DNA from 4 places in the Tumebacillus algifaecis genome. Region 1 is predicted to be linked to each of the others. Evidence: riboswitches for the same ligand, from Rfam matches in the RefSeq annotation. Region 1 holds a riboswitch; each other region holds the start of a gene.
What was found. Region 1 has a riboswitch for cyclic di-GMP ahead of CIG75_RS06225 (ATP-grasp domain-containing protein). Riboswitches for the same ligand answer to the same signal wherever they lie in the genome.

Region 1 (3,205 bases):
GATATGGTACTTGGACCGCAGTGATCTAGGAGAGTAAGGCGCAGCTCGGCCGAGCGAAATCAGTCAAGGAACCTGTCTTTTGATGTTCTAGCGCCGAAGCATGGTATCTCCGTGAGAGAAGAGAGCAAGGTATAGAAATACGCGCTCTAATTCCAGACTAGACTTGGCTTTTTGCAGATTGTGAAAGCTTTCATTCTCTAAAAAATAGTAGGAATTCATCGTATATGAGCGAAATGAGCCAACAGAACTATGAGAGTGTCTAATTTTGTCGTATTTTGCGTGGAAATAGAGATTGAGAGTGTGCGAGGGAGCGTGTTAAGATAACACCTGTCGCCGCAAGTGGGCAGTTTAATCATGGGGGTATAGCTCAGTTGGTAGAGCACCTGCCTTGCAAGCAGGGGGTCAGCGGTTCGAATCCGCTTATCTCCACCAATTGCCTTCTTAGCTCAGTAGGTAGAGCGCATCCATGGTAAGGATGAGGTCATCGGTTCGATTCCGGTAGAAGGCACCATCTATCTTGGCTCGTTGGAGAAGCGGCTTAACTCACCGCCCTTTCAAGGCGGCATTCACGGGTTCGAATCCCGTACGAGTCACCATTTGTTTTGGAGCTGTGGTGTAGTGGCCTAACATGCCCGCCTGTCACGCGGGAGACCGCGGGTTCGAATCCCGTCAGCTCCGCCATTTAGATCAGTACTCTTCATCAATTTTGACACAGAATAATACCTTGCGGAAGTGGCTCAGGGGTAGAGCATCGCCTTGCCAAGGCGAGGGTCGCGGGTTCGAATCCCGTCTTCCGCTCCATTTTAAGGGCCCATAGCTCAGTTGGCTAGAGCGCACGACTGATAATCGTGAGGTCGGAAGTTCGAATCTTCTTGGGCCCACCATTTCAATAACATATGTCTAGTGGTAATGTCGTGGAGGTCACACCTGTTCCCATCCCGAACACAGAAGTTAAGCTCCACAGAGCCAATGGTACTTGGACCGCAGGGTCCTGGGAGAGTAGGACGCCGCTAGGCAAAGAGAAGGACTCAGTTCAATGAACTGGGTCCTTCTTGTAATACAAGGTCAATAGAAAAAGTGCCGCGTTCGATGCGGAGCGAAGGTATGGTACTTGGACGGCAGGGTCCTGGGAGAGTAGGACACCGCTAGGCAAAGAGAAGGACTCAGTTCAGTGAACTGGGTCTTTATTGTTATGTAAGGCCAATAGAAAACTGCCGCGTTAGAAGTGGAAGCAAAGATTTGGTTCTTGGACGGAAGGCCCGAAAGTGTAGGAGACAACTGGGTACATTGAGTCCCAGATCAGTAAGCTGGGGCTTCTTGTTGTTTACTCTGTCAAGAAGCTGCCTCGAGAGATCGTAAGCAGCAGAGTGTACGCCTGCAAGCATTCTGATGAGCGGAATGAATTGCGTACTGGTGTCGCCAAAGATTGGATCGGATGCCCTGAAATCGTGCTTCTTTGGGTGCGAATTACTTATATCGGGCGACTAAGTTGAATATGGGTTATAAATAAAATGAATATTTTTATTGAAAAGTCCGAAGAAATAAGATAATGTGTAAGTGTACCCGCTTTACAAAGGTGAAGAATCGATAATGGCAAACTCACTGAAAGGTGAGGACGCAAAGCCACGGGTCTAAGGTGTTGCTACTGCACACTATGACAGCCGGGTTGCCGAACTTTTCCACGGTGGAATCCTTGATGGACAATTTCACTACGGAATTGTCCTATTTGCTGTCCGTGCTGAAAAAACTTCGGCGAATCCAAAGTATTGGAGGAGTCAAAGATGTTGGTACTTGGTCAAGCATTCGTTTCACCATTTCTGTCAGAAACAGCAGCAAAACTCAGAATTCCAGTTGTAGACGCAGCGCAAGATGTACTGGTTCCATTCGACAAAAAACTGAATTGGAAATCGGCGAATTCTTTCTTTCAACTGGTTAGAGATCGCAAGGCTCCGCTCTTGAGCAATTCAGAAAACGCGTTACAAGCACTGGAGAACCATTTGCCAGGTCATGTTCTCGTGGAGCGAAATGAGCGTTTTAAAAACAAGACTCATTTCCGCAAGTGGTTGGCTCATCTCTTCCCTGATTTTATGTATCAAGAATTTTCGTTTGATGAACTGATGAGAATGCAGGCATCGCAGCTTCGGTTTCCAATCGTGGTTAAACCAGTGGTTGGATATGCGAGTCTCGGTGTGTACCGCGTTGCGGATGCGAAGGAGTGGATGGATGTCCGCCATCGTCTTCACCGCGACGTACGCGAGGCCCGTGACCTGTTCCCAGAATCTGTCCTCAATGTAGAGCGTTTCATTGTTGAGGAATGGATCGAGGGGGAGGAGTACGCTGTTGACGCCTTCTTTAATACAGAAGGACAACCAGTTGTGCTAAATGTGCTCAAACGCATGTTCGCTCATGCAGGTGATACATCAGATCGGATTTACTATACGAGCAAGCACGTACTGCAAGAAGCGATGCAGCCTGTGATCGAGTTTTTAACGAAGTTGGGGAGTCTCGAAGATTTGAGCTTGTACCCAGTTCATCTGGAAGTTCGCATTTCTCCGAGCGGCAAGTTGATTCCGATCGAAGTCAATCCGCTCCGCTTTGCCGGGATCGGCACATGCGACTTAGCGATCCACGCGTACGGGCAAAATCCATACGAGCACTTCTTCCAACAGACCCAACCAGATTGGAATCACATTCTTGAAACGATGGACGATTCCGTGTACAGCTTCTTCTGTGCAGAATTGCCAGTCGAATTGAACACGCTCAAAATCTCGTCGATCGAACACGACAAGTTCCGCAGCATGTTTGGGGACGTTTTGGAGTACCGCTCCATGCAAGGCTATGATCCGACTACTTTTGCTGTCGTATTCTATCGCAGTGAAGACTTGGCGGAGAATGAAAAACTGCTTCAACTAGAATTAAGCCAGTTCGTAAGCGTAAGAAACATTGAGGTTTCTGCTTAGGCAACAACCGGGCAAAGAAATTGGGGGAAGTTCGTTTGAAATTTTTGAAATGGAATCACTCGATCGGCCGGCAGATTTCCATTGCTTTTGTTATGCCGCTGATTTTACTAACGCTAGTGTTTCTCGGGGTTTTGTATCAAACCACGATGGGGATCGTGAATGACCATGTCATCACGCAATTTGAAGAAAGATTGAAGTTGAACATGACGAATCTGGTCAACAACGTACCGGAAGAATTAGTGGTA
Region 2 (3,205 bases), 900 kb from region 1:
CTGCTCGATGAGTTTAAGCGTTTGTCCAATCAGGTGTACGACGGTGATTTCGAACAGGGTGAACAGGGATTGTCGTACGAATGGCAAGAGATTTTGACCCAGCGCGAGATGGAGATTTTGAAGTTGATGGCGGAGGGCAAGAGCAACCGCACGATCGGTGAGTCGCTGTTCATCTCGGAGAAGACGGTCAAAAATCACGTGTCTTCCATCCTCGGCAAACTGTCGGTAGATGACCGCACCCAAGCGGTGATCACCGCGGCCAAGCGCAGTTGGGTGAAATTATAAGAAAAAGCACGTGGGCGAATGGAGCGGCATATATTGACACTACAACCCTGCGAGGAGGTGTCAAGAGTGCTCGCTCTATTCATTTGGGGATTTGCGTTGTATGGCCTGTTTGTTGCGCTGTGGAAGATTGTGCGATTTTGGGTGCAGAAAAATCGGCGGGGAGTGCCGGTGACCGCAATCCTGGTGGTGGCAGAGGGGGCCTCTTACATCGAAGGAATCCTGCGAACGCTGACCACTGCGGAGCCATTTTGCGGACGGGAGCTCGATCTTGTCGTCGTCGATTGCGGATCGCGTGACGAGACGGTGAAGATCGTCGAATCGATCGCCAACAAGCGCGGCACGATCAGCTTGGTTCGGGTGGGAAGGGAAGACCCGACGCATGAGCTGGCTGCCTTGATCGGAAACAAGGGGCGCAGCGTGCAGTGCGTGTTCGACCTGCGGAGCAAAGTGTCGCCTCTGGAAGTGGTGCCTACATTGGCCGCTTTCTGGAGCGATGAAACGGTTTAATATAAAATAGGTCTGCGGACCTATGTACTTACAGCGTTGTCAGACTATATAATAAAGCCATAAGATGAGTCAATCAATAAAGGCAAACCCGCTGAAAGGCGGGGACGCAAAGCCATGGGTCTACAGTCAGCTCTCCCTAAGCTGACCATGATTGCCAGGTTGCTGATTGATACGGTCGCGAACTGTCACCCCACAGTTTGCAAAGTATCCGCCTCGGCAACCCACCGAAGGTGGATTTTTTTATCAGCAGTGACTCATCGGGTAGCATAACTCATTTACCCTTTTTGTAATCCCCCTACCCCCCACACAAAGAACCCCCTTACGAGTCCCCAACTCGTAAGGGGGTTCTTTGCATTTCCCGTCTACCCGTCTATTTTCACTCATGACTTGTTCCAAGCATTCTGCGCAAAAAATGACTCCTTCCAAGAATCGGAAGGAGCCGATTTTAGAAAAGAAGGAGGTCATGTCATGAAAAAGTCACTCGCAACACTGGTGATGTCGTCCGTACTTTAGTATATGCAGACAGCCGTATTTGATGCGGGTTGTTCTAAAGAAATCTTTTACGCATTTTACAAAAGCTTCATCCTCCCGACATGTTGTTCTGCGATACTGAACGTGAAGAAGTTGTGAGCTGACGGGGGAGGGCAACAACATGATAAAGAAACAGGGAAGCAAGGGTGTTTCCGTCCAAACAAGACTCACGTTGTTTGTGTCGGCACTCTTGCTTCTTGTCGTTTTAGCCATGGGGGCCACGGTGTACTATGTGCTGGAACAGGACCTCAAACGGGGGGCCGATTTTCAGTTGCAAGGCCATGCGACACAGACGGCGAAACAGCTGGGTATTCTGTTGCAGACCACCGACTCCCGCATGTTTGAGCGGGAAGCGGTCTATGTGGTAGAAAATGCGGTGCGCTCATTTGAGCAGATCGGCTGGCAGGTGTCGGCCACGCTGTTGCGAGCAGATGGCGAAGCGGCTTTGCAGCGCGAGGGAGCCCTGCAGATCGATCAGAATCTAAAAGCACAGATGATACGAGAAAAATCGGGCCTGCTCCACAGCGCCGAAACGGGGGAAGCTCGTACATATGCGTTCGCATTCGTGCCGGAGCGCAATCTCGTCTATGTCGCAGCGGTGGCAGATCGTGAGATATTTGCCTCGCTTGCCGAACTTCGGCAGCTCACGTTGTTGCTGGTGATCGCAGCGCTGGTGATCGGAAACGTCGGGATCTGGTTTTACACGCGAAAGATTCAAACCTCGCTCTTGGCGATCCGCAACTTGATGCGGGAAGTGGCCGCTGGCAATTTGCAAAACCGCTACGGAGAACGCGATGACTATCGGGAACTCAAGGACTTGGGGCGAGCTGTGGACAGCATGATCGACAACTTGCGGCGCTTGATCGGGCAGGTTGGAGCGATCGCGGGCAGTGTGGCCGCTTCCGCTCAAGCGTTGTCAGACCATGCGGAAGAGACGTCCACAGGCATTCGGCAAGTGGCGGCGACGATTCAGGAAGTGGCTGGAGGTGCGGAGTCACAGGCGCTATCAGCACTGGAGGCGGCCGATGCTGTGGAAGCGATGGCAGGAGAGGCCGCTCGCATCGTCAAACGCTCGATCGGCGTCGCTGATGAATCGGAGCAAACGGCCCACGAAGCACAGCAAGGCAATCTGGCGATCGGACAGTCGATCACGCAGATGAACCACATCAATCGGACGGCCGAACAGACGGCTCTGGCGGTGCAAGCGCTCGAGCGGCGTTCGGCGGAGGTCGGCAAGATCGTGGAAGTGATCACCGGAATTGCCGCCCAGACCAATCTGTTAGCGCTCAACGCCTCGATCGAAGCGGCGCGGGCCGGGGAGCATGGCAAAGGGTTTGCTGTGGTCGCGGAGGAGGTCGCGAAGCTGGCTATGCAGTCTCAAATGTCTGCGCGGCAGATCGCCCAGCTGATCTATGAGATGCAGGAGGAGACGCAGCGCGTGGTGCAGGCGATGAGTGCGGGCAGCGCGGAAGTCGAAGCGGGGATCGTGCTGGCCGACCGAGCGGGCGACACGTTCCAGCGCATTTTGCGGGCGGCAGAGCATGTTGCAACCCAAGTGCAAACGATCACGGCCGCCTCGCGCGCGATGTCGTTGCGCTCCGAGCAAGTGGCAGCCGGAGTTGAGGTGATGAAAGGGATTTCGCAAGATTCGGCCGCAGCTGCACAGAGCTGTGCGGCCGCTTCGGTGACGCAGCTCGTGTCGATGGAGGAAGTATCCGCGTCCGCCGACCGACTGCGAAAGATGGCAGACCAACTGAACGGTGCAATCATGCAATTTCAGGTCCGGGCAGAAGCGAAATAAGCTTCTGTCCGCTTTTTTTGCGCTCATATTTGATAGAAAAATTACTATTATTAACGTTCTGTAAAAGCTGGTCTAGCGTTC
Region 3 (3,205 bases), 230 kb from region 1:
CGCCGTATCTTCGAAGCGATTCGCAGTCGCGATGGGAAGCGAGCGGTCGAACTGATGTCCGATCATCTGCTGCACTGTGAGCGACATGTCCTCGCCAAGAAAACCTAAAAGCACCCGTCACGTCAAAAGTGATCGGGTGCTTTTGTGTATAAATAGCGGGCCGAAGGAAAATGATGTGAGATGACAAATGAGAAGGAGGGTAGCAGATGGAAGCACAGCCGATACTCAAGCGGAATCACCGCAAACAATCGTTAGCCGCCAAGATCAAACGCATGTTTTTTATCACGCTCGGCTCCTTGCTCGTCTCAGTGGGGCTGGAAATCTTTCTGGTTCCCAACTCGATCATCGACGGCGGCGTGATCGGTATTTCGATCCTGCTGGCCTTTCTGACCGACAAGCCGGTCGGACTCTATATGATCGTCCTCAATCTCCCTTTTCTGCTCGTTGGGTACAAGCTGATCGGCCGAACGTTTGCGATCACGACGACGATCGCCGTCATCCTGATGTCCAGCTTCGTCACGCTGTTTCACAGCGTCAGGCCGTTCACAGACGACTTGCTGCTCGCATCCGTCTTTGGCGGGGTGGTACTTGGGATCGGGGTCGGGACGATCATCCGCTATGGCGGGTCGCTCGACGGCACAGAGATTATTGCCATCTTGCTCGCCCGCAAATCGAGTTTTTCCGTTGGGGAAGTGGTGATGTTTTTCAACATCTTCATTCTCGGCAGCGCTGGATTTGTATTTGGTTGGGACCATGCGATGTATTCGCTGATCGCCTATTTCATCGCGTTTAAAATGATCGACATCACGATCGAAGGACTCGATGAATCGAAATCGGTCACGATCATCTCAGACTCACCAAACGAAATCTCAGAGGCGATCCGCAATCGATTGGGGCGGGGGGTCACTCACATTTATGGCAAGGGTGGATATACGGGCGAAGAAAAAGAACTGCTCTATGTGATTGTGACACGCCTTGAACTTGCTAAATTGAAAGACATCGTGCTCGAATATGACGAGGGAGCTTTTGTTGCGATCGAACATGTTGCCGATGTGATGGGTGGACGCTTTAAGAAAAATGCAATACACTAGCCCTCCCTCTGCGGAGGGCTTTCCCATTGAACCGATGGGACAAGAGCCGTATAATGGAAGTGGACTGTATCCAAAAAGAAAACCTGTTGCCGATTGGGCAACAGGCGCATGCTTGCGAAGTCGTGATGGTAACGTTAGAACAGTTGCATATTTTCTTCGAACAGTGCGGTAATTCTATCTTGATAAAGATAAAAGAATTCGGAATGTTGTAACGAACTCCAGTTGTCGAACAGTTCACGATTCTCCTGATAGAAGCTATACTGTTCGAGGACCAGATTGTGATCCCTCTGGATAAAGGAATCCAGAGCTTCAGACTTCAGACCGACCGTCTGTGTGAGCACGATCCCTTCTGTGAGCGTCACCAGATTTGGGACATTCATCATGACGGAGAGTGAGCCCATCATGATCCCGATCAACAACGAGACAGGGAGTCGGAAACGCATAACGCTTACTCCTTTCGGCAACCCGGCTGCCGTGGCGGACGATGTCGCGCGGTAGGCCCGTGGCTTTGCGTCCCGTCCTTTCGAACGGTTTGCCGTTTCGTGTGGATGTAACAGATTTCGACATAAATTAAATAGATGTCGTACAAATGACAAAGCTGATAGTTCTATCTTAGGGTATAATAGTGGGGAAGTCAAGACAGGAGCAGGACTTATAGCCCATATTGCATGACATTTTATAATCATGAAAATTTATTCAATAGTTCTGAAGTACCAAAAATCGCTTCAATCATTAACTTAAAAGATTGAACATTGATTCATATCGGGAAAAGGAGCATAAATCACGATGGCAACTGATGAGCGAAAAGACAAGCTCTGCTCCGAATCGAACGAGGCGGGATTTTTCGAAGCGCTTCAGGCGGTTGATGAACAAGCAGGGGCGTTGTCCCTAGACACGCCTGGCGAACGCTGGACACCCCAAAATACAAAATCATCGGCGAACAAAAAGCGAGCGCCATTCTGGGTGCTGATACTGGTCGGCGCCTCCTTGCTTGGCAATCTCGGTTTCGGCGCCATGTTCTTGATGAATCGACAAACGGAGCCTGCACCATCTGCCGAACCGATCACGAAGCCGCAACCACAATCGGAACAGCCGGAACAATCGGAACAGCAGAAGATCGAAGTGCCGACGACCAGCTTTATTCCAAAGTCGGTGGTCTGGAATAAGAAGCAGCTTGAGACGCTGTCCGATGCGAAGCGCCGTGAAGTTGAAAGCCAACTTGCACAGTTGCCGACCGGGCGCTATTTTGTCTCTGGTTTTTTCAATTTGCTGTTCGTACCGGGGGTCAGCGAGATGGAGATCGATGCTGATGGCAAGCTGAAAGTACGGATGTTCGTGCACAACGGCTATCTGCGCAATTTCACCTTGAAGCGGATTGCGATCAGCGCCTACTATCATGAGAGTGTTGTCTTTAACGGCACGCTCAATGGGCCGCTCGACGAGTGGTTGCCGGGGGAAGTGCGGATGCTGGAGATGGTCTTTTCCCCGGATGAAATGAAAGATATGAAACTGATGAAGAATTTGGTCGAATATAAGGATGAACAGCAGAAGCTGTTGTTTCAGGCGCGGTTTGCTATCGACGAACCGAACTTGATGAGCCCGCTCGTATCCGAACCGGTCTGGATGTATTTTAATGCGCATACGGCCTTGATGAAAAATGTCCCGTAAAGAGGTGGAACCGACATGTTAGGCTATTTGTGGAGAAAATATTTCACGGCAGTCAAGAAGCGCATCGGGCTCTTGATCCTGATCGTCGCTTTTGCAGTCGGCACTTCCACCTATTTGAGCGTGTTCGTGGTGACGCCGACGTACAAAGCGACCGCATCGCTGTTGGTCAACACCGACCCGACAATCTCGAGCGAATACTTGCTCAATGAAGTGTTGACCAACCAAAAAGTGATCAAAACATATAACGAGATCATCAAAAGCCATCTGGTGTTGCAAGAGGTGATCGCGAAGCTCAGCCTGCAATTAAAACCGGAGGAATTGGGCAAGTTGGTCAAAGTGGTCAATAACGCAGACTCATCCGTCTTTACGATCACCGTCAACTATCCGAACCAAGAAGAGGCGATCAAAATCGCTAACGAATTGGCGGGTGTGTTTACCTTAAAAGT
Region 4 (3,205 bases), 480 kb from region 1:
TCCAAAGTGCTCACCATGGCTGCTTCCGCATACTCGATGCCGGGTGGGCGCACTGCAACAGGCGGTTCTGCAGGTCAGGGGACGATTGCGGTAGATCCTAGCGTGATTCCGCTTGGTACGAAAATGTATATCGAGGGATATGGTTACGGGGTTGCAAGCGATGTTGGCGGTGCAATCAAAGGCAACCGCATCGATCTTCATTTTGATACTCGCGAACAGGCACTACAGTTTGGCCGTCGTGCCGTACAGGTTTATATCTTGAACTGATCTTCTTATCATGTTGGACGCCAAAAGATGCTGTTAGGTTTCAGACCTAACGGCATCTTTTTTTATTTTTATGCAATTTTTCTTTGTCATAGCAAATGAGTCCTGCTCATAGACTCTAGCAACTAGACTCGGAGTTTGCAAAGGAGCGGTGAGCATGGATCAATCACAAGTGACGATCAATATCAAAAGCAAAACGGCAAGCACTCCTACCTCCTCAACAAGATACCCTTCGCGCTTGCGTAGAGGGCTGAAAAACCGCAAGGGCAAGGACAAGGACAAGGGGCAGATCGTCTTTCCGTTGCTCCTTGCGACACTGACAGGCATTTTGCTTGGCGTTTGTCTCCTACTGTTGTTCAAGGGACAAACGACAGCTGGCGACGTATCTGCAACGTCAACCGATGCAACAAACACGACACGAAATGGACAGATGACAGACGTGAGCGGAGAGGCGGACTTGCCGGGAGTCTCTTTATACGCGATGCAGATTGGGGTATTCAAAGACCGCGCTCGCGCCGAAGCGTTACAAAAAGCGGTCTCCGAACAGGGAGTGGGCACGGTGATTCGCGGAACTGATCAGTTTCAGGTGTTCACCGCAGTCGTGACTGACAAGGCGGCAGGTGCCAAGATCGAGGCGAAACTGAAGGAACTAGGAATTCAACATTATCCCAAAGAGTTCATTATTCCGGCCCGAAGCGGCAAAATGGAGGGGCTCACAGAGGCTGACGCAAAAAAGATGGCGGATGGTCTCGACCACGCATTACAACTGGCAGCTGCTGTCATGCCGCTGGCGATCGAAGAGGCGCCCGACGCGGCCAAGGCGTCTGCACTTCAATCGGAACTCACCAAATTTGACGAAGATCTGAAAACGTGGCAGAGCATGTTGACCAAAGCGAACCGCAGTGAAGAAAAGGCACTCGTTGAAAAAATGCACAGTTCGCTGGCAGAAGCAGTACGGGCAGCGCAGGGACAAAAGGGAATGTTCGCCATTCAAGTCAAATTGACCGCCTTTTATCTCGGCTATGAATCTTTGCTTACCAACTTGCTCAAAAGTGAGTAGACAAAGCGCAAGCCATCCCTTTACAATAGGGGTAATCTCATACGGATAAGGGCAAACTTGTCGAAAGGCAAGGACGCAAAGCCATGGGTCTTCGGATGGTTATTCACCGTCACAGATCGCCAGGCTGCAGGAGGCAGACCTTTTCTGCCACGCACTCTGTTGCTGAATTCAGTACCGGGCTGACTGCGCCTTTTCCGTTTTTGGAGAGGGCGTTTTTTATTCACAACAAGGAGTGTTTTCCAGATGATAAAAATGATGCGTAACCTCTCGTCCTTTTGTCTTGCAGTCTCGCTGGTCATAGGTGTGGCGACTGTCAACGTTGCGTGTGCACAAACGGCACCGCTCACCATGCAAAAGCCAAGCGCTCTGACCGGCATTCATTCGTATACAATCTATTATGGCGAGCCGAAGCCCGCCGCATTGGAAAAGCTGACCGCGTTTGACCTCGTCGTGATTGAACCGCGTCTTTGGACCAATGCTCAAGTTGACGTTCTGAAAGCGAAAGGGGTCAAGGTGCTCGGCTACCTGAGCGTGCTGGAGCAGTATAAGGACTCAGCATTGCTCAAAAAAGCAACGGAAGCAGACTACTTGATGATCGATGGCAAGCGCGATTTTCGAACGAATTGGGAATCGTGGTCGATGGATATCAACAGCGAACATTACCAGCAATTGCTGATCGACGAGTATCGCAGCCATGTTCTTGCCAAAGATTTGAACGGTGTGTTTCTCGACACGATGGGCAACACCGATGATCAGATCTGGCCTGTTGGCATCTCGAACCGCCAGCGTGATGGGGCGGTCCAGTTTGTCGCCTCGTTGCGTTCCTTATTCCCCGATCAGGCGATTGTACAAAATTGGGGCTTGACCGAACTAAAAGACCGCACTGCTCCTTATATCGATGGGATTCTCTGGGAAGATTTCAATCCGTCGGTTGTAAGCAAAGACGAGTGGAGTCAGAACCGGATGAAGGAACTTACCGTTTTGCAGCAAAAACACGGGCTGACCGTATTCACTGTCGAAATCGGATTGACCGGCAAGCAAAAGAGCAGTTTTCAGCAGCTCAATCACAAGCTTGGCTATATTGGACAAGTGATTAAGAAAAGCTATGATGAACTCTAATTGATGAAACGGTAAAGTATGGTACGATAAGAGCATCTTAGGTAAATGACAAAAGGAGTTGCCCGTTTCATGACAGCATATCGTATTGAAAAAGATCTCCTCGGTACAAAGGATGTACCGATCGATGCATATTACGGCATCCAAACGCTTCGTGCCGTTGAAAACTTCCCGATTACCGGCATTCCGCCGCATGTGGAAATGATCCGTGCGCTGGCCGCTGTCAAAAAGGCGGCGGCGCTGGCGAACGTGGAAGTCGGCGGGCTCAAGAAAAACATCGGAGAAGCGATCGCCAAAGCCAGTGATGAAGTGCTCGCCGGTCAATTTCATGATCAGTTTATCGTTGACTCCATCCAGGGTGGTGCTGGGACTTCGATGAACATGAATGCGAATGAAGTGATCGCCAACCGCGCCATCGAGTTGCTAGGCGGTCAGAAGGGCGAATATCTGCATTGTTCGCCAAACACGCACGTCAACATGGCGCAATCGACCAACGACGTGTTCCCGACGGCGATTCGCATCGCTTCACTCAACCTGGCGCAGGGCGTTGTCGTGGAGTTGGACAAGCTGCGTCTGGCGCTAGTTGAAAAATCGCAGGAATTCGATCAGGTGATCAAGATGGGGCGTACCCATTTGCAGGATGCTGTGCCGATTCGTCTCGGACAGGAATTTTCCGCCTATGCGAAGGTGATCACCCGCGACTTTGAACGGGTCACGCGTTCGCTCGACAACCTGCGCGAGATCAACATGGGTGCTACGGCTGTA

Region 2: it holds a riboswitch for cyclic di-GMP, as region 1 does, so the genes downstream of both, CIG75_RS02235 (methyl-accepting chemotaxis protein) here and CIG75_RS06225 (ATP-grasp domain-containing protein) in region 1, are expected to answer to the same signal.
Region 3: it holds a riboswitch for cyclic di-GMP, as region 1 does, so the genes downstream of both, CIG75_RS05005 (hypothetical protein) here and CIG75_RS06225 (ATP-grasp domain-containing protein) in region 1, are expected to answer to the same signal.
Region 4: it holds a riboswitch for cyclic di-GMP, as region 1 does, so the genes downstream of both, CIG75_RS08050 (glycoside hydrolase family 191 protein) here and CIG75_RS06225 (ATP-grasp domain-containing protein) in region 1, are expected to answer to the same signal.

What each region holds. Positions count from the first base shown of each region.
Region 1 covers NZ_CP022657.1:1,343,758-1,346,962, forward strand. The annotation lists tRNA gene CIG75_RS06190 (tRNA-Ala) at 357-432, shown strand; tRNA gene CIG75_RS06195 (tRNA-Thr) at 436-511, shown strand; tRNA gene CIG75_RS06200 (tRNA-Glu) at 520-596, shown strand; tRNA gene CIG75_RS06205 (tRNA-Asp) at 605-681, shown strand; tRNA gene CIG75_RS06210 (tRNA-Gly) at 727-801, shown strand; tRNA gene CIG75_RS06215 (tRNA-Ile) at 808-884, shown strand; rRNA gene rrf (5S ribosomal RNA) at 900-1,016, shown strand; cyclic di-GMP riboswitch class I at 1,583-1,674, shown strand; gene CIG75_RS06225 (ATP-grasp domain-containing protein) at 1,782-2,960, shown strand; gene CIG75_RS06230 (methyl-accepting chemotaxis protein) at 2,996-3,205, shown strand, end outside.
Region 2 covers NZ_CP022657.1:445,896-449,100, forward strand. The annotation lists gene CIG75_RS02225 (response regulator) at 1-285, shown strand, start outside; gene CIG75_RS02230 (glycosyltransferase family 2 protein) at 352-792, shown strand; cyclic di-GMP riboswitch class I at 864-959, shown strand; gene CIG75_RS02235 (methyl-accepting chemotaxis protein) at 1,445-3,124, shown strand.
Region 3 covers NZ_CP022657.1:1,113,964-1,117,168, forward strand. The annotation lists gene CIG75_RS04995 (FadR/GntR family transcriptional regulator) at 1-108, shown strand, start outside; gene CIG75_RS05000 (YitT family protein) at 207-1,091, shown strand; gene CIG75_RS05005 (hypothetical protein) at 1,226-1,534, opposite strand; cyclic di-GMP riboswitch class I at 1,548-1,638, opposite strand; gene CIG75_RS05010 (hypothetical protein) at 1,878-2,759, shown strand; gene CIG75_RS05015 (tyrosine-protein kinase domain-containing protein) at 2,775-3,205, shown strand, end outside.
Region 4 covers NZ_CP022657.1:1,821,536-1,824,740, forward strand. The annotation lists gene CIG75_RS08040 (resuscitation-promoting factor) at 1-267, shown strand, start outside; gene CIG75_RS08045 (SPOR domain-containing protein) at 422-1,324, shown strand; cyclic di-GMP riboswitch class I at 1,365-1,456, shown strand; gene CIG75_RS08050 (glycoside hydrolase family 191 protein) at 1,568-2,443, shown strand; gene aspA (aspartate ammonia-lyase) at 2,513-3,205, shown strand, end outside.